3 regions of the Aeribacillus composti genome follow, and region 2 is predicted to be linked to each of the others. Evidence: predicted binding sites of a transcription regulator. Region 2 holds the regulator's gene; each other region holds the start of a gene.
What was found. Region 2 encodes LexA, which represses DNA repair genes until DNA is damaged. Its sites were predicted from a motif close to CGAACATATGTTCG; they were not measured.
Positions count from the first base shown of each region.

Region 1: the regulator LexA is predicted to act here: its motif matches at 6,950-6,963, upstream of uvrB (excinuclease ABC subunit UvrB).
Region 3: the regulator LexA is predicted to act here: its motif matches at 7,270-7,283, upstream of recA (recombinase RecA).

Region 1 covers NZ_CP134501.1:716,302-726,743, reverse strand. Annotated here, with positions in the region: partial or broken gene RI196_RS03480 (amino acid ABC transporter ATP-binding protein) at 1-119, opposite strand, end outside; gene RI196_RS03475 (acyl-CoA dehydrogenase family protein) at 408-1,571, shown strand; gene uvrA (excinuclease ABC subunit UvrA) at 2,016-4,892, opposite strand; gene uvrB (excinuclease ABC subunit UvrB) at 4,899-6,881, opposite strand; gene RI196_RS03460 (CsbA family protein) at 7,007-7,237, opposite strand; gene RI196_RS03455 (hypothetical protein) at 7,724-7,894, opposite strand; gene RI196_RS03450 (ROK family protein) at 8,380-9,267, opposite strand; gene RI196_RS03445 (heavy metal translocating P-type ATPase) at 9,414-10,442, opposite strand, start outside.
Region 2 covers NZ_CP134501.1:1,977,475-1,987,916, forward strand. Annotated here, with positions in the region: gene RI196_RS09570 (CcdC family protein) at 1-155, opposite strand, end outside; gene RI196_RS09575 (response regulator) at 226-582, opposite strand; gene RI196_RS09580 (cytochrome c biogenesis CcdA family protein) at 710-1,420, opposite strand; gene RI196_RS09585 (YneF family protein) at 1,742-1,960, opposite strand; gene sirA (sporulation inhibitor of replication protein SirA) at 2,047-2,478, opposite strand; gene tkt (transketolase) at 2,592-4,601, opposite strand; gene RI196_RS09600 (DUF896 domain-containing protein) at 4,673-4,903, opposite strand; gene RI196_RS09605 (YneB family resolvase-like protein) at 4,979-5,629, opposite strand; gene yneA (cell division suppressor protein YneA) at 5,648-5,962, opposite strand; gene lexA (transcriptional repressor LexA) at 6,122-6,745, shown strand; gene gdhA (NADP-specific glutamate dehydrogenase) at 7,075-8,454, shown strand; gene RI196_RS09625 (lysophospholipid acyltransferase family protein) at 9,190-9,774, shown strand; gene RI196_RS09630 (LOG family protein) at 9,858-10,439, opposite strand.
Region 3 covers NZ_CP134501.1:2,155,612-2,166,053, forward strand. Annotated here, with positions in the region: gene RI196_RS10365 (2-oxoacid:ferredoxin oxidoreductase subunit beta) at 36-902, opposite strand; gene RI196_RS10370 (2-oxoacid:acceptor oxidoreductase subunit alpha) at 903-2,660, opposite strand; gene spoVS (stage V sporulation protein SpoVS) at 3,030-3,290, opposite strand; gene ymdB (2',3'-cyclic-nucleotide 2'-phosphodiesterase) at 3,469-4,263, opposite strand; gene rny (ribonuclease Y) at 4,346-5,905, opposite strand; gene recA (recombinase RecA) at 6,154-7,164, opposite strand; gene RI196_RS10395 (competence/damage-inducible protein A) at 7,331-8,584, opposite strand; gene pgsA (CDP-diacylglycerol--glycerol-3-phosphate 3-phosphatidyltransferase) at 8,609-9,187, opposite strand; gene RI196_RS10405 (helix-turn-helix domain-containing protein) at 9,242-10,129, opposite strand; gene RI196_RS10410 (YmfK family protein) at 10,145-10,442, opposite strand, start outside.

The sequences.
Region 1 (10,442 bases), 1.3 Mb from region 2:
TTTGACGCATGTTTTCCTTTCACGGAAAACACATCAATAGTAATAGTACCTCCGTCAGGTCTTTCTAAATCATTCATACATCGAAGAAGGGTGATTCTCCCAGATCCGCTTGAATCGATAATAACTAGGACATCCCCTTTGTTTACTTTTACATCAATTCCTTTAAGAATTGAATTTTTTTAAAGCTTTTTTGAATGTCCTTTAATTCGATTATACGAATCACCTCTCTTTATTATCAAAAATATCAAAACATTGGGTTAATTGAATAATCTACACTATAACACAACTATTCCTAGTTGTAAAGTATGAATTAAATTGTTATAATGGAAAATGTTCGTAAATTTAATAGTTCATTGAACCTATTAAAATATTAATCTGAACAGAGTTTGCTTAAGGAAGTGTGGAACGTGTCAAAAAAATTATTTGTGAAAACGGATGCGCAAAGATTGTGGATCGAAAAGCTGTTAAAGCATGAAGAGTCGTTTAAAAGTCATTCTAGGGAAAGCGATGAAAAGACAAAGTTTCCAAAAGAAAATATCCAAGCGCTTGTCAATATGGGGTATACGAAGCTCTCGCTGCCAAAAGAATATGGAGGCGGCGGCATTGGTGTCACAGATCTAGTTCTATTCCAAGAAACCATTGCTAGCTTTGATGGTGCTACAGGCCTAGCCATCGGTTGGCATCTGGGCGTCGTTGGGGAGTTGTATGAGAAAAAACTTTGGAGGGAAGAAAAGCTTGCCTCTTTTGCAAAAGAAATTTTAAACGGCGCTTTGGTGAACAGAGCAGTTAGTGAAGCAAAAACAGGCAGTCCAACCCGCGGCGGGCGCCCTGAAACGGAAGCAGTGAAAAGAGATGGCAAGTGGATTATTTCGGGCAGAAAGACATATACTACTATGTCACCTGTGCTGACACATTTTCTTGTATCTGCATGGGTTGAAGAAAAGGAAGGAATTGGATTTTTCTTAATTGAACGAGAAGCAAAGGGATTATCAATTGAAAAAAATTGGGACGTTATCGCCATGAGAGGAACAGAAAGTCACGATCTTGTGTTAGATAACGTTGAAGTAGCAGAAGAAAATTTTGTAGAGCTAAACCATGGACCGAGAGGAAATACAATAAATGGTTGGATTCTGCATATTCCCGCTTGTTATTTAGGTATTGCACAGGCGGCGCGTGATTATGCAGTGAAATTTGCGACAGAATATTCTCCAAATAGTATAAATGGAACCATTAGCCAATTGCCAAATGTACAAAATTTAATCGGTCAGATTGACTTAGAATTAATGAAAGCTAGACATTTCTTGTATAGCGTAGCAGAAATTTATGATGATGAAGCACGCCGTCCATACATTACAAACGAGCTTAGTGTTGCGAAGCATATTGTGACGAACTCAGCCATCAACATTGTCGATAAGGCGATGAGACTAGTTGGAGCAAAAAGCCTTCAACTGTCAAATCCGCTGCAGCGGTATTATCGTGATGTGAGAGCAGGGCTTCACAATCCGCCAATGGATGATATGACGATTTCTAAATTGGCTCAAACAGCCATTCAAGAAATGGAAAATAAATAATTTATATAATGCCTTCTTTTCACAGGGACTGATTTTAAAAAAGCTGATCCAAGGCCGTCAAATATTTTTTTTGGGTCAGCTTTTTTATGAATTAGCAATGCATCAAAGATATTCAATACATTCGGTAATTGTAGACATCGTGAGCACAATAACTAAGACGCCAGAAAAACCGATTCATCGAGTCTTCAAAATTATGAATTTGAATGAATGATAGGAGAAACATCAGTTTATAAAAAAAGAGCCCTTTGTCACACAAAGGGCTCAAGCTCTGTTTTTATGCGAAATGTTCATATATCAAAGAAAATCAGTATTTCCTCGATTTTTCGCTGAAAGGGCTAGTAAAAATCTACAACTCATCTCCTGAAAACCGATGGAATAAAACCATCCGTTTCAGGAATTTCAGGAACATTCTTCGTCATTTAAAAGAGACTGGCAACAGCCTATTTAACTGTTTGCCGCTGCCTCTTTTTTCAAAATGAAATTTTTCATTCTCTCCCGATCCCGATCCAAAATCGGTTTTAAATATTTTCCTGTATAAGACTGTTTCGCTTCTGCCACTTCTTCAGGGGTACCCGTTGCAATGATTGTTCCTCCGCCGTCCCCGCCTTCTGGTCCAAGGTCGATGATATAGTCAGCTGATTTAATCACATCTAAGTTATGCTCAATTACAAGAACTGTATCTCCGTTTTCAACAAGCCGATGCAAAACCTTCAAGAGTCTAGCAATATCGTCAACATGCAGCCCTGTTGTCGGTTCATCTAAAATATACAGCGATCTTCCAGTAGATCTGCGATGCAGCTCTGAAGCAAGCTTTATCCGTTGTGCTTCCCCACCGGACATTGTCGTAGCCGGCTGACCAAGTTTCATATAACCAAGTCCTACATCGTAAATGGTTTGCAGCTTCCGTTTGATTTTTGGAATATTTTCAAAGAACTGAAGTGCGTCTTCCACAGTCATTTCTAAAATATCCGCAATATTTTTTCCTTTATATGTGACTTCAAGAGTTTCCCGGTTATATCTTTTTCCGTGGCATACTTCACACGGAACATATACATCTGGAAGAAAATGCATTTCAATTTTAATGATTCCATCGCCTCGGCATGCTTCACAGCGGCCGCCCTTCACATTAAAACTGAAGCGTCCTTTTTTATAGCCTCTTACTTTCGCTTCATTCGTTGCTGCAAACACATCACGAATATCGTCAAATACGCCGGTATACGTAGCTGGATTTGAACGCGGCGTTCTTCCAATCGGAGATTGGTCAATGCTGATGACCTTATCGAGATGTTCAATCCCTTTCATTTCTTTATAGGCACCAGGTTTTGTTTTACTGTTATTCAGCTTTTGCGCCAAGCCTTTTTGCAATATTTCATTGACTAACGTACTTTTCCCCGAACCAGATACACCTGTTACTGCCAAAAATACACCTAAAGGAAATTTGACATTTACATTTTTTAAATTGTTCTCGCTTGCTCCTTTTATTTCAATATACCGACCATCCGGTTTTCTTCTTTCGACCGGCAATGGAATGAACTTTTTCCCTGACAAATATTGTCCTGTAAGCGAACGGTCATCATTCATCACTTCTTTTGGTGTACCCGCAGCTACAACTTGACCGCCGTGCACGCCAGCTCCCGGCCCAATATCGATCAAATAATCAGCTGCAAGCATCGTATCTTCATCATGTTCAACTACAATCAACGTATTGCCGATATCCCGCATATTTTGAAGAGCACGGATCAGCCTGTCATTGTCCCGTTGATGCAAACCGATAGACGGCTCGTCCAATATATAAAGTACTCCTGTCAGTCTTGATCCGATTTGCGTGGCAAGACGGATTCTTTGCGCTTCTCCACCAGAGAGCGTACCAGCTGATCTGCTTAATGTTAAATAATCAAGACCTACCTCAATTAAAAAATTCAGCCGTTCTTTTATTTCTCTTAAAATCAAATTGGCAATTTTCATTTCTTTTTCTGTCAATGCCAATTGGTCAAAAAACTGATAGGCTTCACGAATAGATAATTGAGCGACTTGTCCGATATGGCGTCCGTTAATAAGAACAGCCAGACTTTCCTTTTTCAGTCGATGCCCTTTGCATGTCGGACACGGCTGATTCGTCATATATTTTTCCATTTGTTCACGTATGAAATCAGATGTCGTTTCTTTATAGCGCCGTTCTATATTGCGGACCACACCTTCAAATTCTACATAGCCTTCCCGGATTTGCCCGAAATCGTTCTCATAGCGAAAATAAATTTTTTCCCCGCCGCTTCCAAATAAAATTTTATCGAGCAGATGTTTCGGTATATCTTTAACTGGAATGTCCATATCAATACCGTAATGGTTGCAAACCGCTTGAAGAAGCTGCGGATAATATTGAGAGCTTGTCGGCTCCCACGGTGCAATTGCGTGTTCTTTTAATGTCAAGTTTTTATTTGGAATAACGAGATCCAAATCCACCTCTAGTTTTGAACCTAAGCCGTCACAAGCATGACAAGCTCCGTACGGGCTGTTAAAGGAAAACATCCGCGGTTCAAGCTCTCCAATCGAAAAACCGCAAATCGGGCAGGCATGATGTTCACTGAAAAGCAGCTCTTCGCCATCGATGATGTCAATTATGACTTTTCCATCGCCTAATTTTAAAGCTGTTTCAATTGAATCGGTCAACCGGCTTATAATCCCCTCTTTCACGATCAGCCGATCCACAACGACATCGATGGAATGTTTTTTATTTTTTTCAAGAGAAATATCATCGGTAAGCTCCATCATTTCTCCGTCAATCCGCACGCGGACAAACCCTTGCTTTTTTATTTCCTCCAATGTTTTCACATGCATTCCTTTTTTTCCAGACACAACAGGCGCAAGAACCTGCAGTCTTGTCCGTTCCGGATATTCCATAATCCGGTCAACCATCTGTTCGATTGTTTGCGAAGAAATTTCTATCCCATGCACCGGACATGTCGGCCGCCCGACACGGGCAAAAAGAAGCCGTAGGTAGTCATAAATTTCTGTCACCGTTCCGACCGTTGAACGCGGATTTCTGCTTGTCGTTTTTTGATCAATCGAAATGGCCGGCGATAAGCCTTCGATCGCATCGACATCAGGTTTATCCATTTGTCCTAAAAATTGGCGGGCATAGGCAGATAAAGACTCCACATATCGCCGCTGTCCCTCTGCATAAATTGTATCAAATGCTAAAGAAGATTTACCCGATCCCGATAAACCTGTTACAACGACAAGCTTGTCTCTTGGAATCGTGACATCAATGTTTTTTAAATTATGAGCGCGTGCACCTTTTACAACAATTTTATCCATTGCCATATCCAATCATCCTTCCGCTTTCAGCTCCAAAATTAGATCGCGCAATTCAGCAGCTCTTTCGAAATCTAATGCTTTTGCAGCTTCTTTCATTTCTTTTTCCATACGGGCTATCAGTTGTTCTCGATCTTTTTTCGACATTTTGTTCAGCTTCACAGCCTTTTCCGTTTTATATTCTGCTTCATCTTCCGCTGCATATGTCGCCCTAATTACATCGCGAATATCTTTTTGAATCGTTTTTGGCGTAATGCCATGTTGACGGTTATATTCCTCTTGAATCGCACGACGCCGTTTTGTTTCGTTTATGGCGATTTCCATCGATTTTGTGATTGTATCAGCATACATAATGACATGCCCGTTTGCGTTCCGAGCCGCCCGTCCGATTGTTTGAATAAGAGAACGTTCCGAACGGAGAAATCCTTCTTTATCTGCATCTAAAATTGCAACGAGAGAGACCTCCGGAATATCAAGCCCTTCCCTGAGCAAATTGATCCCGACCAACACTTCATGTTTGCCAAGGCGCAGGTCGCGGATAATTTCAATGCGCTCGAGCGTTTTAATTTCGGAATGGAGATATGTCACCTTAATCCCGATTTCCCGCAAATAATCCGTTAAATCTTCCGCCATTTTTTTCGTTAATGTGGTCACAAGCACCCGCTCATTCCTTTTAACCCGCTTTTGAATTTCGCCGATTAAATCGTCTATTTGCCCTTCAACAGGTCGGACGTCAATGGTTGGATCTAAAAGTCCAGTCGGGCGGATAATCTGTTCAACAACAACCGGCGTATGCTCCAGCTCATACGGCCCAGGGGTGGCAGAAACATAAATGACATGTTTCATATGCTTTTCAAATTCCTCAAATTTTAACGGACGGTTGTCAAGTGCTGAAGGCAAACGGAATCCATGATCGACAAGCACTTGTTTTCTCGCCTGGTCGCCGTTGTACATCCCGCGGATTTGCGGAATCGTCACATGCGACTCGTCAATGACGATCAAAAAATCATCTCCAAAATAATCTAAAAGCGTATAAGGAGTCGAACCGGGCGGTCTTAATGTAAGATGACGGGAGTAGTTTTCAATCCCGGAGCAAAAGCCCATCTCCCGCATCATTTCTAAATCATATCTTGTCCGTTGCTCGAGCCGTTGCGCTTCCAAAAGCTTTCCATTCTCCCGCAGTTCATGCAGCCGTTCCTCAAGCTCCTTTTCAATATTAGCAATGGCAATTTTCATTTTTTCTTCTCTTGTCACAAAGTGTGATGCCGGGAAAATCGCTACATGCTCCCGCTCTCCAATAATTTCGCCTGTCAGAGCATCAACTTCACGGATGCGGTCGATTTCATCTCCGAAAAATTCCACGCGGATACAATGTTCATCGCGCGAAGCAGGGAAAATTTCCACTACATCCCCGCGCACGCGAAAAGTTCCCCTGCGAAAATCTACATCATTTCTTTCATACTGCACATCCACTAAACGGCGCAGCAAGTCATTGCGCTCGATTTCCATTCCTGTACGAAGACTTACGACCAGCTCACGATATTCTTCTGGCGAACCTAAACCATATATGCAAGAAACGCTTGCGATAATAATAACATCTTTCCGTTCAAACAATGCAGAGGTGGCCGAATGTCTTAATTTATCAATTTCATCATTAATGCTCGCATCTTTTTCAATATACGTATCTGTTTGCGGAACATACGCTTCCGGCTGATAATAGTCATAATAGCTGACAAAATATTCAACTGCATTGTTCGGGAAAAATTCTTTAAACTCGCTATACAGCTGTCCGGCAAGCGTTTTATTATGGGCAATGACCAGCGTCGGTTTGTTCACTTCTTTAATCACATTGGATATCGTAAACGTTTTGCCAGTTCCAGTTGCACCTAACAATGTCTGATGTTTTTTTCCTTGCCTGATTCCCTCCACCAGCTCTTTGATAGCTTTCGGCTGATCTCCTTGAGGCTGGTAATTTGAAACTAATTCAAACCGATCCATGGAACATCCTCCAATTCAGAAACTTATATTTTATTTTAACATATAATCAGGCTGAATCACCAAAAATACGAACTGACGTTTGATTTTCATAGACAATAAAAACCTGTCAATCGTGTTGAACAGGTTTAAGTAGATGTTTTCTTATCCTTTTTCATGCTTCTGGCAGCGATAAAACCAGCTGCTAAGCTGGCTACATCCAAAATGGCGATATAAATAGTATCCATATGACCTGCAAAATAAGAGGCAATTAATAAACCAGCCGTCAACAATGTCCCAACGACATGACTATATGTAACTCTTGTGAAAAATAAGACAAGCAAAAAAGGGGCGAATGCGGCAAACACAAGCTTGATCATAAAAAAACCTCTTTTCGTCAACGGTTATACATTTATTATATTGAAGCCCTCAAAAAGCTTTCAAGCAAAACCACAAAAGAGAAGGGAAAAATAAGCCAATGCAAAGAATAAAAAATGATGCGATGTATAGCGGTCAGAAAACCTAGGATACAGGGGAAATAGTTGAAATCGATGAAGTCAAAATAAACGGCTTTATGATTATATTTAAATGCAATAATGAAGCTCATAGGCTAAAAAATTCGCCTTTATAAAAGCAACTTTTATACTATATTTACTTTTTTCTTACGGTCACCCCCTAAGACTACCCTAAGCATATAAAAAAGCATCCAATAGCCGCCTTTTTTCACTATTGGATACTCTTTCTTAATCTTGAGATAGATAAAACAAATGATCTAAATTTACATATGAAATATCGTATTCAGAATTTACTGCATGTAATATTTTTTGATAATCTTCCACCTTAAGATCTAGTGGTAGATTTTCAAACTATTCTCCATTTACATGAAAATCCAGTATTAATGCACAAAAATCTTTACCATCAACTAAATCCATTGCAAACTCTCTAAAAATATCTGCATCTTCTTCATTTAACTGTTCATCTGACAATACATAGATTTTTATTACATTTTGAAATTGTTGAATATCCTCTTCATTCATGTATTTATAAAGGTCTTCTTAATCCCCGATAATAAGATATCCCATAGACATACTGTTTTTAAATAATAAATAAATTTCTAAATCCCTGAGTCTAATTTGTCTTTTTTAAGATATATAATTTAATTGATTCTTCCTCTAAATGTAGAGATGTTTAATAATTGTTTAAAGATTAAAAAATATTTTTCAATATTCGTTTTGTTTCAGCATATACATTGCAATACTCCTGAACTCCACTTATCAAAAAATGAATGATTCCAGCCACCTAAACTTAATCATCTCAGCTGTAACATAAAGAGCTGTTAGGTCACCGAGCAATATCTTGGATCAATTCTCTTTAGCATTAGTTTTAGCTTTATCTAATTCTTTTTGGTTCTTAACTGCATTCTTGAAAGTTTCCTTTTCTTGTACACATTTTTGTATGCCTGATTTTATTTTATGGCTTGGGTTATCTGTAACGATTATTTGCCGATAAATGTTCTTGAGCTTTATTTTTGATTATTCTCCAAAAACGCCTCATATGCTAAACCGATTGCTCCGCAAAGTCCCGCATTATCCCCTAATCCGGGCGGAACAATATAATCTGCAATGTTTTCTAGCACCACTTCATGGCGAACATAACCGTTTAATAAAGCTTGAACATTTTGATGTATAAGGGGGAACAATTGCTTTTGTTTGGCGACTCCGCCGCCAATTATTATTTTTTTAGGCGATAAAACGAGTATAAGGTTGGCAATTCCTTGTGCAATATAGTACGCTTCCAAATCCCATACTTTCTCATTTTTTTCTAATTCTTGCCCCTTTTTTCCCCAGCGTTTTTCTATAGCAGGACCGGATGCCATTCCTTCCAAACAATCTTTGTGATACGGACAATTGCCGGCAAACGAATCTTCAGGATGGCGCCGAACAAGCATATGCCCCATTTCCGGATGGATTAGCCCGTGTACTAGATGTCCTTCAGAGATGGCACCGACTCCGATCCCGGTACCGATCGTCATATAAATGCAGCTATTCAGACCTTTCGCAGCCCCCCATTTCATTTCCCCCAGCGCTGCTGCATTGACGTCGGTATCAAAGCCAATTGGAATAGGGAATTCTTTTTTTATCGCTCCGACAAGATTTATATTCGCCCACTGTAGCTTCGGAGTAGATGTTATGTATCCGAATGTTTCGCTTGTGCGATCTAAATCAATCGGACCGAATGAGCCAATTCCAAGCGCTTTAATATCTTTATCCCGAAAAAATTTGACCACTTGTTCAAGCACTTCATCAGGCGTTGTCGTCGGAAAAGAAGTCCGCTCGATGATATTTCCGTTTTCATCTCCAATTCCACAGACAAATTTTGTTCCGCCCGCTTCAATTGCACCTAAAAGCATGCACAATTCCTCCCATGATTTTGTCCAAAATGTTATGTCCAATTTTTCATTAGCGGCAGGTTGTCAAATTAATAAGATTATAATAAATGTCATATGTTTATGGAAGAGAAATATTAAAAAATGCAAGAAAAAAAGGCGATCAGCCATTAGCTGAAAGCCTCATTTAGAAGTTTTTTATTTCGTTCCCATAAAATCGTTAAACTAATGAGGGTCACTAAAACAGTCGCCCCCATATCAGACAGAATGGCTATCCAAAGCGTAAGCCAGCCTGGAATCGTCAGCAGCAGTGCAGCGGCTTTTAAACCTAGAGCAATCCCGATGTTTAACTTGATGATTCTATTAACTTTTTTGGCGGTTGAAATAGCTTCAGGCAGCTTTCCTAAATGATCTTGCATTAAAACAATATCAGCCGTTTCAATTGCGCTGTCTGTTCCTTTTCCCATTGCAATGCCTAAATCAGCAGCTGCGAGCGCAGGTGCATCATTAATACCATCTCCGATCATTGCCGTTTTTCCTGAGAGAGACAGCTCTTTTACCTTTTCCACCTTTTCTTCCGGCAGAAGGTTTGCAAAATATTCACTTAAACCAACCTTTTTCGCCACTTTTTCAGCAGTTTTTTCGTGGTCTCCTGTCAACATGACAGTCCTCTTCACACCTGTTCGGTGAAGCATGCGGATCACCTGGCTGCTTTCCTGTCGAATTTCATCCGCTATACCGACCATACCGAGAACGTTTTTGTCATCTGAAACCAAAACGATTGTTAGTCCTTCCTGTTTAAAGGCCTTTATATCTTCCTTTACATTTTCGCTGAGCGAAAGATGTTGAATCGTTTTTTCATTGCCGACACGGTATTCCTTCCCGTCTATCTCCGCTTTTATTCCCTCACCTGATGTTGCAACAACGGAGCGAGCCTCCAAAAGGGAAACGTTTAACTCATCTATTTTTTTCATAATGGCTTTAGCGATCGGATGAGTAGAGGATTTTTCAATTGATCCGATGATGCTCCAAAAAGAAGGATCATATTCTACAAACTTCTCTACATAAGGCTCCCCTTTTGTCAGTGTACCTGTTTTATCAAAAGCTATTATTCCAATTTTCCCTAATTGCTCTAAATAAACCCCGCCTTTTACAAGAATACCTTTGCGTGCATTTCTCGTGATTCCTGAAACGATAGC
Region 2 (10,442 bases):
AATTGCGGAAATAAATACATAAGGGCTCCAGTGCTCATAAAGATCGGAGGCAAAATAATTTTTTTCGCTGTCGCCGGCTTTTTAGCAGCCTTTGTTCTGATCATAATTACGACAATGCCCATTAATACAGCCGTAATAGAAGACCAAATGACCATGCAGAACCATCCTTTTATTTTCAGCTTCTTTCTTTAATAATATTATAGAAAAAAAAGCAAAATGAAAAGGCTAATTCATAACTCTTTTGATGGCTTCCATCACACGATCTTCATCAAAAGGCTTTGTAATAAAATCGAGTGCTCCTGCTTCTATCGCTTCGATAACCATTTTTTGCTGTCCCATTGCCGAACATATAATGATTTTCGCATCAGGAAATTCCTGTTTAATTTTTGTAATAGCCTCAATGCCGTTCATTTTCGGCATTGTGATATCTGTGATTAATACATCTGGTTGTAATTGTTTGTATAATTGTACCGCTTCGATGCCGTTTTCCCCTTCTGCAACAACCTCAATACTATGCTTTTTCAAAATGTCCTTTAATGTTTCCCTTAAAAATTTCGCATCGTCAACGATCAATGCTTTCAAATTAATTCCACCTCAATTATCCTCGCAAACTAAATCCTTTGATATTATACTACTTTCTGTCACAAAAAAGTACCGAGAGGTTTAAAATATTGTCAAAAATCTCGTTTTTCTCTTAAATGACTAAAAATTAAAACCCGGTTGGTAAAAATATAAGAATTTTGTTCATCCAATTAATAATTTTAGTCATCCAATCAAAAAACAGCAGAATTCCCATGAAAATCATGAATATGCCTCCAATTTTCATGATTTTCACATTATGTTTTTTGATCCAATTCATCCGCCCGATGAAGAATGATAAAATAAAGAACGGTACTGCAAAGCCTAGCACATATGCTGTCATATACAGAACTCCAGAACTAGGATTGGTTGCCGCTAAACCGATTACTACCATAAGAATTGGGCCCGTACAGGGAGTCCATCCAGCTGCAAACGCCATACCAATCAGAACAGATCCAAGAAATCCGGCTGGACGATTTTTGAATTCAATCCTTCTTTCCTTCATTAAAACATCAGGTTGAAAAACACCGAGAATAACGAGTCCAAAAAAGATAATGAGGATCGCTCCTATTTGTCTTATCAGATCTTGATAGTTCAAGAAAAAGTTTCCAATCAAGGATGTGCCGAATCCCATTGCGATAAAAATGGCAGAAAAACCAACTAAAAAAAAGAAAGTATGTAATAAGCTTCTTTTTTGCAGCATAGCGTTTTCAGTTTTCAACTCATTAACCGATACCCCAGTTATATACGATAAAAAAGCAGGATATAAAGGCAAGCTGCACGGAGAAATAAACGATAAAAAACCTGCTCCAAATGCTAAAAACACATTAATTTCCGACATTTTGCTGCTCCTTCCAAAAGATTTACCTCCATCCATTCTAACAGATCATTGAATAAATGTTTAAAAGAACGTTTGACATTTTCCGCACATTATTACAATGAACCTTCTCCCGCCATGAATGACTATTTTTACAACTTCTTACAACGAAAAAAGAATTAATCTTACCTTGAGAAAGGAAAGACTAATTCTTACTTCACAATTCCGTTATAAAACAACGCATATATTAAATAGTATAGATAAAAATTACATGATGTCAAAAAATATGATTGGTCATCATGAACTAATTTAATGAAACATCATTCAATAATGCCTGAGACGAAATTATTTTAATTGATTTTGCATCGCTTTCATCATTTGATTGATTTTCTTCTGGGACGGTTTCATTCCCATTTGCATCATCATCATTTTCAACATTTGTTCGTTAATAGGTGGATTTTTCTTCAAATAATTCATCATATACTTTCGAGCGATAAAAAAGCCTAGCGCTACGCCGGCAAGTAATGCCAGAACAGCGATTAATATCGCCAGCCAAAGTTCCATCTTATTTCCTCCTTCATGTTGTCTATCATACAGTGTACTAAACCATATGACATTATACAATATTTCATTAGCAAATTTCCTCAACTTTAGACAAATTTTCTTTCTTTAATTGGACTCAGCCACCCGTATCGTTCATTTGTAAAATCCATGGCAAAAAAATAAGGATCAAATTTTCCCAATATATCAAAAAACAATAACTCACCGTCAAAGCTGCCGGTACAAATCATTTCAATATACCGTTCCTTTAAAACCATAGTAGCTTGTCCTTTTTGATTTTCCATTTGGATGGCGTGAATCGATGATACCTTTTGATAATGGTTTCGGTGAGACAAGAATGACTGAAGCAGCAAATCTATTTCTGAAATGGGAATGGCTCTTGAAATATAATTGACTTGCCTTTCCAATTGTTCAAAAATAGGATGCGTTTTCCTTGTCCAAAAAAATTCTTGATATAACTGAAAAATTTTCGATTCCCTATGATAAAAATGCTCAGCAAATTCCTTTTTTATCAAATACAAATAAAAGTGCCTCATGCGCTCACCTCATTGTTACATTCCTTTTTTGCTATTATAAAGCAAGGAATGTAAAAGGTTTGTCTTATGGTGGCGGATAGAGGCACTAATTTTGGCGATTATTTCCGAACTAATTCTTTTACTTTTTCGACAACATTTTCAACAGTAAAACCGTACTCGCTTATAATTTTTTCCCCAGGTGCAGATGCTCCAAACTTGTCGATAGCTAAGATTTCACCTTCAGATCCGACATAGCGCTCCCAGCCAAGCGAAGATGCCATTTCGATCGCAAGACGCTTCGTTACGCTGCTAGGAAGAACTGATTCTTTATAATCTTTTGATTGCTTTTCAAAACGGTCCCATGACGGCATGCTGACGACTTGCACATCAATTCCATCAGATGCAAGAATTTGTTGAGCTTTAATAGCTAATGCTACTTCTGAACCTGATGCAAGTAGAAGAGCATCCGGTTGATCCGATTTCGCCGGTGAAATGACATAAGCGCCTTTTGCAACACCTTCTTCAGCATTTTCTTTCGTACCTTTAATAGTTTCTAAATTTTGGCGCGTTAATACTAATGCAGTCGGTGTTGATTTAGATTCCAGCGCAGCCTTCCACGCAGCTCTTGTTTCATTTCCATCAGCTGGACGAATGACAGAAAGATTCGGCATTGCTCTCAAAGAAGCTAATTGTTCAATCGGCTCATGTGTTGGTCCGTCTTCTCCAACCGCTATGCTGTCATGAGTGAACACGTAAGTTACAGGGAGATTCATTAATGCTGCTAAACGAATCGCTGGCCGCAAATAGTCAGAGAAAACAAAGAACGTTCCGCCAAAAACACGTAAACCTCCATGCAGAGCCATACCGTTCAATGCTGCTCCCATGGCAAACTCTCTGACACCAAACCAAATGTTTCGTCCGCTGTAATCTTCCGCAGAAAAGTCTCCTGAACCTTTTATTGTCGTTTTGTTTGATCCAGCTAAGTCTGCAGATCCCCCAAAGAAATAAGGAACTTTTTCAGCTATTGCATTTAATACTTCTCCAGAAGAAGAACGGGTTGCAACGCTTTTTCCTTCTTCATAAAAAGGTAAAGATTGATCCCAATTTTCTGGCAATTCACCATTGATTGCTGCCTTTAACTCTTTTGCAAGTTCAGGATATTCTTTCTCATACTTTTCAAACAAATTATTCCATTCAATTTCTTTCTGCTTTCCACGTTCTTTTACATTTTTCTCAAAATGCTCATAAACTTCTGCTGGAACATAGAAATCTTCTTCAAATGTCCATGCATAGGCTTCTTTTGTCAATTTTGCCTCTTCTGGACCTAACGGCGAACCATGAACGGAAGAAGTGCCTGCTTTATTCGGCGAACCATATCCGATTGTTGTTTTTACTTCAATTAATGTCGGTCGTTGTTCATCCAATTTGGCTTCTTCAATGGCTTTCGAAATCTCTTCAATGTTGTTGCCGTCCTCAACGCGCAGCACTTGCCAGCCCATAGATTTAAAGCGCTCTTCTACATTTTCTGAGAATGATTTATTTAAATCCCCATCTAGGGAAATATCATTCGAATCATAAAGAACAATTAATCGTCCAAGCTTCAAGTGACCAGCTAAGGAAGCTGCTTCAGAGGAAATCCCTTCCATTAAGTCACCGTCACCGCATATGACGTATGTGTAATGATCAACAATATTGTATCCTTCTTTATTGTATGTAGCTGCTAAATGACGTTCTGCCATCGCCATTCCAACGGCCATTGCTATTCCTTGGCCTAATGGTCCAGTTGTTGCGTCAACGCCAGGTGTATGTCCGTATTCAGGATGTCCAGGTGTTTTGCTTCCCCATTGACGAAACGACTTAATATCATCCATGGAAAGATCATAACCCGATAAATGAAGCAAGCTGTAAAGCAGCATCGACCCATGTCCGGCAGATAAAACAAAGCGATCTCGATTAAACCAATTAGGGTTTTCAGGGTTAATGTTCATAAATTTCGTCCACAGCGCATAAGCCATTGGTGCGGCGCCCATTGGCATTCCAGGATGTCCGGAATTCGCCTTTTCAATCGCGTCAATGGATAATGTTCGAATCGTCATGATGGATAAATCTTGAATGGAATGAGTCACCATTATCATCCTCTCATCTGTATTTTCAGTTTATAATCTTATCTTTATTGTTGCAATAAGGCAACACCCATCCGTTAATGCAGCCTTTTATTTTTAAATTTTTTCAATTTTTCCGGTGTAACATCATTACCTTTCGGATCAATCACTGTAACATTTTTTAAGGTGTTTTGAAAATCCCGACGAAACGACTCTAAATATTCCTGCCTTAATTGCTGCTGCTCAAGCTTTTCCTCTTGCGTCAATCCTTCTGACTTAGACTTTTTAGATAGTTCATTAATACGGTTAAGTTTTTCTTTTGAAATCATAAGCTGAACCCCTTGTATATTTTTGCCGCGCTCTTTTATCATACTAAATGCGACCACTAATGACAACAATTATTGCTATGATTCTCCTTTTTCTGACAAAAATTGTTGATATCTGCGATGGACAGTAGCTTTTGAAACGTCATAGCCGAATCCTCTTAATGTTGCCGCTATTTCTGAAAATGTCAGGCCGTTTTTCCGCAATCGGTCAATCTCCTCGATCGGAACTTCTTTTCGCTCTCTTTTATAGGAAGAATTTCTATTCTTTAAATTTTTTTCAGGCCTGTACCCATTTTGTATAGCTCTCAACATTCCCCGCTTTATTTTCAAATTATGAATTTTTCGTTGATATTCTTCGACAATTCCTATGATTTCAAGCACCATCGTGTCTGATTCAGACAGTTCCATCTCCCCGCGATGGGCAGCGGTGAAAATTTTCACACCTTGTTTCAAAATGGAATGGACAATGGCGATTTTGGCATTCCCTCTGCCAATTCTTGTTTCATCCTGTATTAATACCGCTTCAATTTCTTTCTCCTCAATCAATTCCAGCAGTTGAAAAACCCCTTCACGATCAACATCATACCCGCTCGCTTTTTCTTCTATCACTTCAACAACTTCCATACCGTTTTCAGCTGCGAGCTTTAACAGCTCGTCCTTCTGTCTTTTCAAAGATGTTTCCTGCTCATCTTTTTCAGTGCTGACTCTTGCATAAACGACTGCTCTCATGTTAAATGCTCCTTGCGGTTATTCTTTGTTTGCCAAATATTCAGCATTGTAGTATTTATTTTTTTCAATCGGAATGACGATTGTTTCCCCCGGTTTTACAACAAGGCTTTGGAGATTGTTTCGCTCCTGAACCCATTTAACAAACTCTGAATGAGACATATTGTCATATTCTTTATATTCATCAGCGATTTTCCACAAACTGTCCCCTTCCTTCACTTGAACCTCCAAATAATGATCGAGCTCTTCCCTTTCTCCAGTATACGAAATCGCCAAAACTGCCGCCATGATGACAAGGAAAAAAGAAACGATGTAAGACCATGATAATTTATCCATTTAGAACCGCCCCCTGAAACAGAATATTTGTTCGGTTTTTTGTTTTTAAGTATAAAAGGGAACACATGTTTCTGTCAAGCAAATATTCGAACTTACGTTTGCTTTTTTGGAAAAATCATGCTATAATCGACACAAATTGATATGACTGAGGTGCTTGACATGTCAACAAAATTATCTAAGAGACAACAAGATATTTTGAACTTCATTAAGGAGGAAGTAAAAAAGAAAGGATACCCTCCCTCTGTAAGAGAAATCGGCGAAGCGGTCGGTCTTGCCTCCAGTTCAACTGTTCACGGGCATTTAGCAAAGCTTGAGAGCAAAGGACTGATTAGAAGAGACCCCACAAAGCCGAGAGCCATTGAAATTTTGGACGATGATGGCAGCCACCTTCTAACAAACAATGTGATCAACGTGCCGGTCATAGGAAAAGTGACGGCTGGTATTCCGATCACTGCCGTTGAAAACATCGAAGAATATTTTCCGCTTCCGAATCATATTGCATCAGGTGATGATCAACTTTTCATGCTTGAAGTAGTCGGAGAAAGCATGATCGAAGCAGGCATTCTGGACGGAGATTTAGTTATTGTCAGACAGCAGCAAACAGCCAATAACGGCGACATCGTTGTCGCGCTCACAGACGACAATGAAGCGACCGTAAAAAGGTTTTTCAAAGAAAAAGACTTTATACGGCTTCAGCCGGAAAACCCAACAATGGAACCGATTATTTTAAAAAATGTGACAATACTCGGAAAAGTGATCGGGCTATACCGTTCCATACACTGAATATTCGATGTCTCAAAACAGGTGAGGCATCCTTTTTCTTTTTATAAAATTTTCAAAATTCCCTCTCTTAGCGATGTTAAATTTTTAAAAATGTTTTCTAATCAATATGTATGCAGACAAGCTAGATTCAATGAAACAAATTTCAGGCGCCTTCTCCGCGCCTGCATGCAAAGCTATTATGCAACAATTCTCAACAGTCATTGTTTTTTGATTTATTTTGTTGTAGAATTTTTTATTGTAGATTTCGCTTCCTTAGCCAGTGCCGGGATGATTTACTGAATTGTTTGAATTCTTCTAACTGCTTAAATTTTAGGTATAGGAGAGGTGCTATGAATCAATTACTTATGAAACAAAGTGAACTGGAAAATGCAAAGCAATATGTCAATGAAGTATTTCAATCCGTGCAAGAAAAAAATCCGAATGAGCCTGAGTTTCTTCAAGCTGTAAAAGAAATATTTGACTCGCTTGTGCCTGTATTTGCTCAACATCCTACATATATAAAGCACGGAATACTTGAAAGAATTGTTGAGCCGGAAAGATTGATCATTTTTCGCGTTCCATGGGTGGATGACGAAGGAAAAGTGCGTGTAAACCGCGGATTTAGAGTGCAATATAATAGTGCAATTGGGCCATATAAAGGAGGCTTGCGCTTTCACCCGACCGTCAACGCCAGCATTATTAAATTTTTAGGATTTGAACAAATCTTCAAAAATTCATTGACTGGGCAGCCGATCGGCGGAGGAAAAGGCGGATCTGATTTTGATCCGAAAGGTAAATCAGATGGGGAAATTATGAGATTTACACAAAGCTTTATGACAGAGCTTTACAAACATATTGGACCAGATATTGACGTTCCTGCCGGTGATATTGGAGTTGGCGCAAGAGAGATCGGATACTTGTTTGGCCAATATAAAAGAATACGCGGCGGATTTGAAGCTGGGGTGTTAACCGGAAAAGGCATTGGTTACGGCGGAAGCCTAGCGAGAACCGAAGCGACAGGGTATGGAACTGTTTATTTTGTTGAAGAAATGCTTAAAGACCATGGATTAAGCTTCAAAGGAAGCACAGTTGTTGTCTCTGGTTCTGGGAACGTTGCCATATATGCGATTGAAAAAGCAACACAATTAGGTGCAAAAGTTGTCGCATGCAGCGACTCTGATGGCTACATTTTTGATAAAAATGGAATTAATCTTGAAACGGTTAGAAGGTTAAAAGAAGTTGAAAGAAAAAGAATTAAAGAATATGTAAATGAACATCCTCATGCAGAATATTATGAAGGCTGTTCCGGAATTTGGTCCATTCCGTGCGATATTGCCCTCCCATGCGCTACTCAAAATGAAATCGATAAAAAAGCAGCTGAACTCCTTGTTTCCAACGGACTCAAAGCTGTTGGAGAAGGCGCCAACATGCCGTCTACATTAGAAGCGATCGACGTGTTTTTATCAAACAATATTCTTTTTGGACCTGCAAAAGCTGCTAACGCAGGCGGAGTTGCTGTTTCAGCATTAGAAATGGCTCAAAACAGCGCAAGATTATCTTGGAGCTTTGAAGATGTCGACGCAAAATTACGTGATATCATGAAGAACATTTACCGAAATTGCGTCAACGCTGCAAATGAATACGGCTGCTCCGGAAATCTTGTCGTCGGCGCTAACATTGCAGGATTTAAAAAAGTCGCTGATGCAATGGTAGAACAAGGAGTCATTTAAAAGATAGAAAAATGGTCATTTCCATCATTTATTCTTTATAGTGAGTAAACATATATGATAATCGCTAAAGCTTTACCTAACCTGCTTTGGCGATTCATCATGCTCACTATAATACCCCATCTTAACTTGAGTGAATAGAAATTGACATCACACCGATCCAAATTCACTCTTCTTTATTTCCACGATTGGATCAAATTTTTCCCTATCAGTGTATCCCATTCAATGAGAGAATTGAAGTTTTATGTCAGATTATCTTACATATTTTTTTACGCTGATGCCTGGATTGATTATCTCTCTTGTTTTTTAAATAAAAAAGACAGATTGCACTGATGTTTGTTTTTCTGCTTCATCTCTTCTTTACTCTCAATATTTTGTATCATCAAGTATAAAATTTATAGAAACAAAGTAACTGCTATTAAAATTGATTTTTCCAATTAAAGCATTTTATTATTGATATGGTTGCTCCTTTTATCCAGCGCCAATAACCTTCAGCACAAATACTTGTTCATCTAAAAAACACCGAATACGGCTGCCCATCCTCCAATGAAACGGCGGTATTTTCACTGACTGACTTTGGATAAGACGATTCGTTGACGATGTACTACCGACTTTACATGCATCACGTAAAAATGCTAAACTGAACGCAGACAAAATCGACATGCGCCCTAACCGAAAATACAGATCTTTTGCAACGCAAACATATTTCTGGAAGTCATTCGGGGGGGGGGGAACAAAATGATTTATCATTTAGCAGGAAAACTTGCAATATTGATCATTAAAATTTTTAGTTTGCTAGAAGTCAAAGGCAAGCAGCATATTCCGGCAGACCATCGTTTTATTGTTACATGCTCTCATCGCAGCTGGGTAGATGTAGTCTTGCTCGCCGCAGCACTTTTTCCAATTCATGTCCATTATATGGCCAAAAAAGAATTGTTTCAGAACACGCTCATAGGTTGGTTTTTGAAAAAGATGCATGCTTTTCCAGTTAATCGTGAAAATCCTGGACCGAGCGCACTAAAAATTCCTTTGAAACTGTTAAAAGAAAATAAAGTTGTTGGAATTTTCCCGAGCGGCACAAGAACAGACGAGGAAGTTCCTTTAAAAAGAGGCGCGGTTACAATTGCGATGAAAGCCGGCGTTCCCATATTGCCTGCAACCTATCATGGTCCAAAAAGTTTAAAAGATTTTTTTGCCGGGAAAAAAGCTGTCGTTGCATTTGGCGAACCAATCTATTTAGAGAAAAATGCAAATCAAATTGATGATGCGCTTCAACAGCTTGAACATAAGCTGAAAGCTCTTGAAAAAAGCATAAACGACTAAACATTGACGTTTCTGATCAGCTTGTCATTTTTAGACAAACTGATCAGAAAGCTAAAGGCGAAGTAAAGTTCTGATATTTTCATTTATCGATCTAGTTCGATCCACTTATTTGTCTTCAAAGGCGGTTTGTACGCACGAAGTTTATCTATTAATATAGAGGGATTGTCTGCAAAAATCATAAACTGTTTATGCGTTTCAGGCATGAAGCCTCCCTCTACCGCATTCTCAATCATCTGTTTTACCGGCGTGTAATAGTCATCGATATTTAACAACGCCACAGGCTTTTCATGAATCCCAAGCTGCCCCCAGCTAACCGCTTCAAATATTTCCTCAAAAGTACCATAGCCTCCGGGAAGAGCAATGAACGCATCTGAAAGCTCTCCCATTTTTGCTTTCCGCTCATGCATATCATTGACTTCATAAAGCTGAGTGAGATGCTTGTGGACAACCTCTCCTTGAAATAAATTCGTCGGCATAACGCCCAATACGGTGCCTCCTAACTCTAATACGGTGTTTGCAATCACTCCCATCAGACCAATGCTGGAGCCTCCATATACGAGCTCAAGCCTGTTTTTTACCAATTCTTCTCCCAGTTTGATAGCTGCTTCTTTATACTTAGGATTTGTTCCCGGATTCGATCCTGCAAAAACACAAACACGTCTCATATT
Region 3 (10,442 bases), 180 kb from region 2:
TTGAAATCAAAAAAAGAGAGAGGGGAACCCCTCTCCTACATAAACTCTGCTACTAATTCGTCAAATTTCTCTTTGCTAAGTTTCAGTTCAGCTTTTGCAAGCGGCACTTCGCCGAATCCTGGAACAAGCTCTTCATATGGTTTTTGTTCTTTATTTTGATAAATAAGACCTGTTACAAGACCGTTATATTCCATTAACGTTTGCATCGCAAGTTTTTTGTCAGAAGGATCATATCCTTCAATATCTTTCAGCTTTGTTAAATTCTCTTTAAACCAGTCGTATGTGTTCACTTTGTTATAAGTAACGCAAGGACTGAACACGTTGATAAAGGAAAAGCCTTTATGCTGAATTGCTTGTTCGATCAAGGAAGTTAAATCTTTTAAATCTGTCGAAAAGCTTTGCGCAACAAACGTAGCACCTGCTGTTAACGCCAATTCCATTACGGACAGCGGAGATTCAATTGAACCTTGCGGGGTGCTTTTTGTTTTAAAACCGACATCACTTCTTGGGGACGTTTGTCCTTTTGTTAACCCGTAAATTTGGTTGTCCATCACAATATACGTAATGTCGATATTTCTTCTCATCGAATGAATGGTATGCGCCGTACCAATAGCAAACCCATCGCCGTCACCGCCAGCTGCTATGACCGTTAAATCTTGGTTCGCCATTTTTACACCTTGTGCGATCGGAAGCGCACGACCGTGAATTCCATGGAAGCCGTAAGAATATATATAACCTGAAATCCTTCCTGAGCATCCAATTCCGGAAATGACTGCAAGCTGATGCGGTTCCAAACCGACATTAGCCGCTGCCCTCTGTATAGCTGCTTGAACCGAGAAATCGCCGCAACCCGGACACCAATTCGGTTTGACATTGTTGCGAAAATCTTTAAAAGTGGCCATTTAGAACAACACTCCTTGTTTTGTGAACTCCTTGCTTTGCGTATAAATTTCATTCGGCAGGAACGGGTTTCCGTCATATTTTAATAGAGATTGAATTTTGTCAGCAAATCCGACATTCATTTTTATAAGATTTGCTAATTGTCCTGTTGCATTATGCTCCACAACGATGACTTGTTTGGCCTTTTCAATGAGCGGGCGAATTTCCTCTTTCGGGAATGGATGAATGAGACGGATGTGCGCATGGTTCACTTTCACTCCGTCTTCTTCTAGACGTTCCATCGCTTCCTCAATGGCCCCTCTTGTCGAAATGTAGCCAATGAACAAAATATCCGGCTCTTCATGCTTGTCATTTTTATGAACTTTATTGTTGAACTCTATTTGTTCTAATTTGCGAAGCCGTTTTTCCATTTGCGCCTTTCTGTTTGCGGCAGCTTCCGAAGGTTTTCCGGTTTCATCGTGCTCAACACCTGTCACATGGTGGATGCCGTTTTTCATTCCAGGAATCACTCGCGGCGATATACCGTCTTCTGTTATTTCATAGCGTTTGAAATACCCTTGATTGCCTGCTTCCGGAACTAATTCTTCATTTAATAGTTTTCCGCGCCGAATTTGGATAGATTCATAGGAAAGAGGTTCAACCGTTTGCTTACCAAGAGAAAGCTGCAAATCAGAAAGTACAATCACAGGGCATTGGTACTCTTCCGCTAAGTTAAACGCCTCAACCGTATCATAAAATGCTTCTTCCACCGTGCTCGGTGCAATAACAATTTTTGGTATCTCTCCATGTGTTCCGTAAATCATAGCCATTAAATCCGATTGCTCCTGCTTAGTTGGAAGTCCAGTGCTCGGACCACCGCGCTGTGTATCAACTATGACTAGCGGAGTTTCCGTCATGCCTGACAGACCGATCGATTCCATCATTAATGATAAACCTGGACCAGCAGAGGAAGTAAATGCCCTAGCACCGGCATAGTTGGCTCCAATCGCCATTGTGGCTGCAGCGATTTCGTCTTCCGTCTGAATGACAGCTCCTCCTAAATCTGGAAGCTTTTTAATCAAATATTCCATAATTTCCGAAGCGGGAGTAATCGGATAGGCAGCCATAAAGCGTGCACCAGCGGCAATCGCACCTAGAGCGATGGCGTCGTTTCCAATCATGAACATCCGCTTTTGACCATCCGCTTTTTCCAAATAAAGATCTGAACGGTCAAACCCTAATTCTTCTTTTAAATATTGGGCGCCTTTTCTAATCGCCTCCATGTTGTTTAAGACGACTTGTTCGCCTTTTCTTCCGTAAGTGTCTTGTACAACTTCCTGAAATAATGACGGGTCAAGATTCAAAATTGCGCTTGTTGCACCGATTGCAACCATGTTCTTCATTAAAGATGTTCCCAGCTCTGAAGCGATTTCCGTAAAAGGTACTGAATATAAGGAAACATTGCTTCCTTCAGGGATTTTCGGTCCAAACTTTGCATCGGCAAGTATAATTCCGCCGTCCCGCAATTCATGAAAATTAAAATCGATCGTTTCTTGGTCAAAAGCAACAAGAATATCTAAATCATCGCTTATCGTTCGAACTTTCTTCGTGCTGACACGAATTTTATTGTTTGTATGTCCCCCTTTAATTCGTGAAGAAAAGTGGCGGTATCCATATAGGTAATAACCAAGCCGGTTGAGCGTAATTGCAAAGACTTCTCCTGTACTTTCGATTCCTTCTCCTTGCTGCCCACCGACTTTCCATGAGAGTTGGTTTACCATTTCTATGTTACACTCCTTTGGATCTAAAATATCTTTATCATTTCCGGTATTTTAGAGGCCCACTGCCCTGTCGAAAAGTCTATGATGATGAATTATGCTATTTTTAGCCATAATAACCTTGTTCTGGCAGCAAAACCACCATACCTTAAAATTTTTGGGATAATCCTAAACGATTTCAATTTTATCCCTAAATAATCAAAATTACAAGTTTAAATGCTTGTAATGACAAAAAATTTTAAATATTCACCATTCTTTATTTCTGTATAATGAAATTATAATAAAACCGATAAATATTATCAACATTTTAAGCAAAAAACAGTCTGCAACCGAAAAGGAGTGCAGACTGTTTAGCTAATTTATTTAAACATGTTATCTCGGCTCAACAATCAATTTAATGGCTGTTCGTTCTTCACCGTCTATTTGAATATCTGTAAATGCCGGAATACAAATTAAGTCAACACCGCTCGGAGCTACAAATCCTCTTGCTATCGCTACCGCTTTTACAGCTTGATTCAATGCTCCAGCTCCAATCGCTTGAATTTCGGCGGCTCCACGCTCCCTCAGCACCCCTGCTAGCGCTCCGGCGACAGAATTCGGATTAGATTTTGCTGAAACTTTTAATATTTCCATTTCCTAGTTCCCCCTTCATTTTTTACAATGGTTCGTGAAAATTTATTGGAACAAATGCTGTTAGATGCATTGTTCAAAAGACCCATCACCTCTTGAACAATTGGTTCCATCCCATAGTTACTATATTCCCTAAAGTTTGGCAGTATTCCTGCTTATTTTTAATTTTTTTTTATTTAATTTATTCAAAATAAACGTGATCATCATTGATTAATATTCGTTTGATCGATTTCGCTTTGCCGGTTCCTTCCTCAATTTCCACTAATACGGCATTCAATTGTCCTCTGCCTTCATTGATTTCAAACCGAACAGGGAGATTCGTTAAAAATTTTTTTAATACTGCTTCCCTGTCAACTCCTAAAATACCATCATATGGTCCTGTCATCCCGACATCGGTAATAAATGCCGTTCCTTTATCTAAAATTCTTTCATCGGCAGTTTGAACGTGTGTATGAGTGCCAACCACTGCGGAAACTTTCCCATCCAAATACCAGCCCATCGCTTGTTTTTCGCTCGTTGCTTCCGCATGAAAATCAACAAAAATATATGGAGTTCTTTTCTTCGCTTCTTGAATCAATTCATCCGCTTTCCGAAAAGGGCAATCGATTGCCGGCAAAAATGTTCTTCCTTGGAGGTTTATGACTGCAAGCTCTTTTCCATCCGCTTCCACGTACACGATTCCTTTTCCTGGTGTGCCTTCAGGAAAGTTAGCCGGTCGAACCAACGCTTTTGCTTCATCGATAAATTCAAAAATTTCTTTTTTATCCCAAGTATGGTTGCCCATTGTCACTGCCTGAACTCCCAATGAAAGAAGCTTCTGGTAAATTTTCATAGTTATTCCTTTGCCATGTGCAGAATTTTCACCATTGACAATTGTTACTTCAGGATTATATTTTTTCTTCAGCTTCGGCAAATATTGTTCAACCATTTCTCTCCCTTTTGCTCCTACCACATCGCCTACAAATAAAACTTTCATGATGAATTCCTTTCTAAATGTTTATTATATAGTTTTGCATAAATTGAAAAAAAAATAAAGCGGCACATTTTCATGTACCACTTTATTTGGCATATTCAACCGCACGAGTTTCCCTAATGACGGTCACTTTAATATGTCCAGGGTAGTCAAGCTCTTCTTCGATCCGCTTGCGAATATCTCTTGCTAATCGATGAGCTTCTAAATCATCTATTGCATCCGGTTTTACCATGATGCGAACTTCGCGGCCTGCTTGAATGGCGTACGATTTTTCCACACCTTCAAACGACTCGGAAATTTCCTCCAATTTTTCAAGCCTGCGAATATAATTTTCAAGCGTTTCACTGCGGGCACCCGGCCGTGCTGCCGATAAAGCATCAGCCGCTGCAACTAAAACCGCAATTACCGATGTCGGTTCTTCATCCCCATGATGGGAAGCAATGCTGTTGATGACAACCGGGTGTTCTTTATACTTCGTTGCCAGCTCCACGCCGATTTCAACATGGCTTCCTTCTACTTCGTGGTCAATGGCTTTTCCGATGTCGTGCAGAAGCCCTGCACGTCTTGCAAGGATTTGATCCTCACCTAATTCGGCAGCCATCAATCCGGTTAAAAAGGCAACCTCTATTGAATGCTTCAGCACGTTCTGGCCATAGCTCGTTCGAAATTTCAATCTGCCTAAAATTTTGATCAAATCCGGATGAAGACCGTGAACGCCAACTTCAAATGTCGTTTGTTCTCCGATTTCCCTAATATGCTCGTCCACTTCCCGCCGCGATTTTTCCACCATTTCTTCAATTCGCGCTGGATGAATGCGCCCGTCTTGAACAAGCTTGTCAAGCGCAATTCTTGCTGTTTCACGGCGAATCGGATCAAATCCTGATAAAATAACCGCTTCCGGTGTATCGTCGATGATGAGGTCGATCCCTGTCAACGTTTCTAGAGTGCGGATATTTCTTCCTTCTCTGCCGATAATTCTGCCTTTCATTTCGTCATTTGGCAAATTCACAACAGAAACGGTCGTTTCAGCCACATGATCTGCTGCACAGCGCTGTATAGCAAGGGAAAGAATTGCCTTTGCTTTTTTGTCTGCTTCTTCTTTCGCCTTTGTTTCTGCTTCTTTCACCATTACAGCAATATCATGAGAAAGTTCCTTTTCCACTCGTTCAAGGATGATTTGTTTCGCCTCTTCACGCGATAAACCCGAAATGCGTTCAAGCTCTATTTGTCCTTCTTGCACCATCTTTTCCACTTTGCTTTCCATCTCTTCAATATGCTGTTGTCTTTCATTTAGAGAATCTTCTTTTTTATCTAGCATCGCCTCACGCTTATCTAATGATTCATCTTTTCGATCGAGATTCTCCTCTTTTTGCATTAAACGGTTTTCTTGTTTTTGAAGTTCATTTCTTCTTTCGCGAATTTCTTTTTCTACTTCCAAACGAAGCTTATGAATTTCATCCTTTGCTTCCAGAAGCGCTTCTTTTTTCGTTGCTTCAGCTTCACGCTTAGCATCTTCAAGAATTTGTTCCGCGGCGTTTTTTGCACCCGCTATTTTCGCTTCAGCAATGGATTTTCGAACAAAATAACCAACAACTGCACCGACGATTAGGCCAAGCAAAATGGAGATGATTTCAATGAGTTCCATTCTTTCACCTCCTCTTGCTATGAACTTGTCACAAAGAAAGTGTCGGCATTACACATTTACTCTCCCAATAACATTTTCCAAAAAAATATGTTAAATATATTGCAAAAATGAAAAAATATACATATCCATTTTAAATGTGGGAATAACCCTTGTCAAGTTTTCATCTTGTCGAACAAAGGATGGGGCTTTTTTTGACCAAAAAAATAAGACCGGCTACTCCGCCAGCCTTACGCTAAGATGTGCGTACATTATTCATCCAAAAGCTCGAACGTTTCCTGCCCCTCTTGCACAGGTTCATTCGTTTCAAGGCCATATGCCTTGCGAATTTCTTGCTGAATGGCATCGCGAATATCCGGATTTTCGCGCAAAAATTGCTTTGCATTTTCTCTTCCCTGTCCTAAACGCTCCTCTTGGTAAGAATACCACGAACCGCTTTTTTGTATAATATCCAATTCCGTTCCCAGGTCGATGATTTCTCCTTCTTTTGAAATCCCTTCCCCGTACATGATATCAACTTCTGCCGTTCTAAAAGGAGGCGCTACTTTGTTTTTGACAACTTTAATTTTCGTTTTGTTTCCTACCATATCATTTCCTTGTTTCAGCTGTTCAGCTCTGCGCACTTCAAGGCGGACAGATGAGTAAAATTTCAGCGCGCGTCCCCCTGGAGTTGTCTCGGGATTTCCGAACATGACGCCCACTTTTTCCCTTATTTGATTAATAAAAATCGCAATGGTTTTCGACTTGCTAATGGCTCCTGAAAGCTTCCGAAGCGCTTGTGACATAAGACGCGCCTGCAATCCGACATGCGCATCGCCCATTTCGCCTTCAATTTCCGCTTTTGGGACGAGTGCTGCGACCGAGTCAATGACAATGATGTCGACTGCACCGCTGCGAACGAGAGCTTCTGCAATCTCAAGAGCCTGCTCGCCGGTATCGGGCTGCGACAAAAGCAGTTCATCAATATTAACACCTAAATTTTGCGCATAGACAGGGTCGAGCGCATGTTCCGCATCGATGAACGCTGCTTGCCCGCCTAGAGCTTGAACTTCAGCAATGGCATGAAGGGCCACTGTCGTTTTACCGGAGCTTTCCGGTCCATATATTTCAATAATCCGACCTCGAGGATATCCGCCGACGCCAAGAGCTGCATCCAATGCCAGCGATCCGCTTGGAACTGTTGAAACTTTTCGCTCAGCCTGTTCTCCAAGCTTCATTATCGAACCTTTTCCGAATTGTTTTTCAATCTGTTTTAACGCCATTTCCAAGGCAGCTTGACGATCATGATTCAATACAATTTCCTCCTTAAAAAATTGATAGCTTCAAAATAAATATACCGTGTTTTTTCCTGTTTGCCAAGAAAAAAGGGAACATTTATTCGTTTTTTAATTTTCATTATATAAAAATTAAAAAACCGGATGAAGACGCTCATAACCGGTTTTCCATTTCCTTTATTACATTCATTACATAGTAGCAGCCATAATTTGCCGTTCTGTGCCTGATCCCTTCCCGAGTACCGGAAAGATGAAGCTCAAAGACTGCCGTCGGCCGATCGTCGATTTGAATACCGATATAGACAGTCCCAACTTCTTTTCCTTCAGAAGGATCAGGTCCTGCCACTCCCGTAAAGCTGATGCCGATATTGCTGCCGGTCAATTTTTTTATATTTTCCGCCATTTCTTTCGCACATTCAGAGCTAACGGCTCCTTTTGTTTTCAACGTTTCTTCCGACACGCCAAGAACATGCTGCTTCACTTCGTTTGTATAGCAGACAATTCCTCCAAGCACAATATTCGAAGCGCCTGGAAAATGGGTCAGCTGTTCGGAAAAAAGACCGCCCGTCAAACTTTCTGCAGCCGAAATAGTATATTGCTTTTCTTTTAGAAGCTTCATAAGCTGCTCTTGGATCGAAGTTTCACCGTGTCCATAAAAATATCGGCCAACACGGCTTAAAATCTTTTTTTCTGTTTCGTCAATCAGCTTCAGCGCAGTCGACTCATCTTCATGTTTTGCTGTCAGGCGCAATGTTACTTCGCCGTCTTTTGCCAGCGGCGCGATGGTCGGATTTGTTTGCTGATCAATCAGATCCTCTATATCTGTTTCAAGCTGAGATTCGCCGATGCCAAAGAAACGAAGTACACGCGATATGATTTTTTCTTTTAACCCGTAATGATATTGCAAAAACGGCACACCGTAGTTGATAAACATCGGCTTCATTTCTTTCGGAACGCCCGGCATTAGCAAATATGTAATTCCGTTCGCCTCTAACGCCATTCCTGGCGCCATTCCGTAATGATTTGGCAAAACAGTAGAACCTTCCAAAACTAATGCTTGTTTCCGATTGTTTTCCGACATTGTCCGTTTCGTCCGTTTAAAAAAATCCTCAATGTTTTTCATCGCCGCCTCGTCGATCACGAGGCGTTTATTCAAAATACGTGCAATCGTTTCTTTCGTCAAATCATCTTTTGTCGGGCCGAGCCCGCCGGTAAAAATGATGCAATTCGACCGTTTTTTTGCCGTTTCGATCGTATGCTTGAGCCTCTCAGCATTGTCTCCAACGACCGTATGATAAAAAACATTAACACCTATTTCAGCAAGCTTTTTTGATATAAATTGGGCGTTTGTGTTGGCGATCTGTCCAAGCAACAGTTCTGAACCGACAGCAATAATTTCAGCATTCACATTCATACAATATCCTCCACATGGTTATTTCGAATTGACAAACGCGTGTTTATTTTTCATGAAATAGTCCCATCCAGATAAAATGGTAAAAAAGAGCGCAACCCACAAAGCAATGTCTGCAAATGGAAACGAAATCCATTCAAAAGGTATATTATGTAAAAGCAAAGCGGAAATAGCCACGATCTGTGTCCATGTTTTTATTTTGCCGAGCATGTTAGCTGCTACGACTTCTCCTTCACCAGCCAGAACTAAACGCAATCCGGTTACGGCAAATTCACGGCTGATGATCAGAATGACAATCCAAGACGGAGCAGCACCTATTTCCACCAATATGATGAGAGCTGAAGAAACGAGCAATTTATCGGCAAGAGGATCTAAAAACTTTCCTAAATTTGTCACAAGTCCAAGCTTGCGTGCATAATATCCATCAATCCAATCGGTCGTCGAAGCTAAAATAAAAATGAGGGCGCCAACGACATGTTTGACAGGGATGACTTCTTCACCGACCGACCAATTTCCCCAATTAAAATCGCCCAGCATCACAATCATAAATATTGGAATTAGCATAATTCTTGATACAGTAATTCGATTTGGCAAATTCATTTTGTACCTCCACTAGCATAAAGTAAGAAAGAATAAGCCATCTCATACGATGACTTATTCATTCTTGTTATTTAAAATGATAATATCCTGCCGAACCATTTTATTCGGGTCCGTTTCATAAGAAACGGCTTCTCCATTCACTTGAATGGTCGTAAATCGAGCATCGCCTACAACGATTTTTGCTTCTTCTTCCGCTGTTACATCAACCGTTTTCTGCTCATTTTGTCGCATCATTCCTGCAAAAAACGATTTTCCTTTTCCGTTCTTCACTTCTATCCACGAATTCCCATTGGTTGAAATATCGATCACCAATTTGTCCGCATTGGACAATTCATATACGGTTTCTTTCCCTCTTACTTCTTTTACCGTCAATGTTTGCTTCGTTTCATTTTCGGCGTTCTCATCTTTTTTCTCCTCTTGTTCTGTTTCTTCAACCGAACGGTCTTTTTCATCGACAATATTATTTTGCTCTTTTTTCTCAGGCTCCACGCCAGAGGTTTCTATTTTGACGGATTTTGTATCGTCCTCCGTCTGAACGCCTTCATCTGTGCTTCCACGCTGGGAAAGCACCCAAACGATAATCGCCACCAAAATAATAACAGCGATGACGGCAAGCTTCGGCAACAGCTCTAAAAATTTGGAAGCCGGCTTTGGAAGCTCTTTATGCGTTTGAACGCGGGACAATTTCTCAGGTATCTCATCATATGTACTTGGTATTTCATTTTTATACTGTTCAAATAAAACATCCGGATCAAGGTCAACCGCTTCCGCGTATTGTTTAATAAACGCACGCACATAAAAATTCCCCGGCATGATCGAGTAGTTTCCTTCCTCAATGCCGATTAAATAGCGCTTTTGAATTTTAGTTATTTCCTGCAAGTCATCGAGTGAAATGTTTTTTTCCAGCCTAGCTTGTCTCAGATGGTTACCTAACTCGCTCAAAACGTACCCACCTTTCTAAAAATCAAATCCATTATAAATTGAGTGGCCAAACGGCTGATGATTATTTTCTACAACGTCATACGTAATTTCTTCATCAGGGTGATGTCTAAGTTCAATAATGTAGTCGAAATCATCCAAAGTATATTCGGAGCTCTGAACGAAAATATCTGGATGCTCCACGACTTTCGTTGCCGGAAGCTGCATCACTTCCCGAACTAATTGCAAATGCTGTTCAGAGCCTCTTTTCATCGTGACGATTCCATCTAAAATAAACACGTTATCTGTCCGGTATTCATCAGCAATCAGCCTTTCC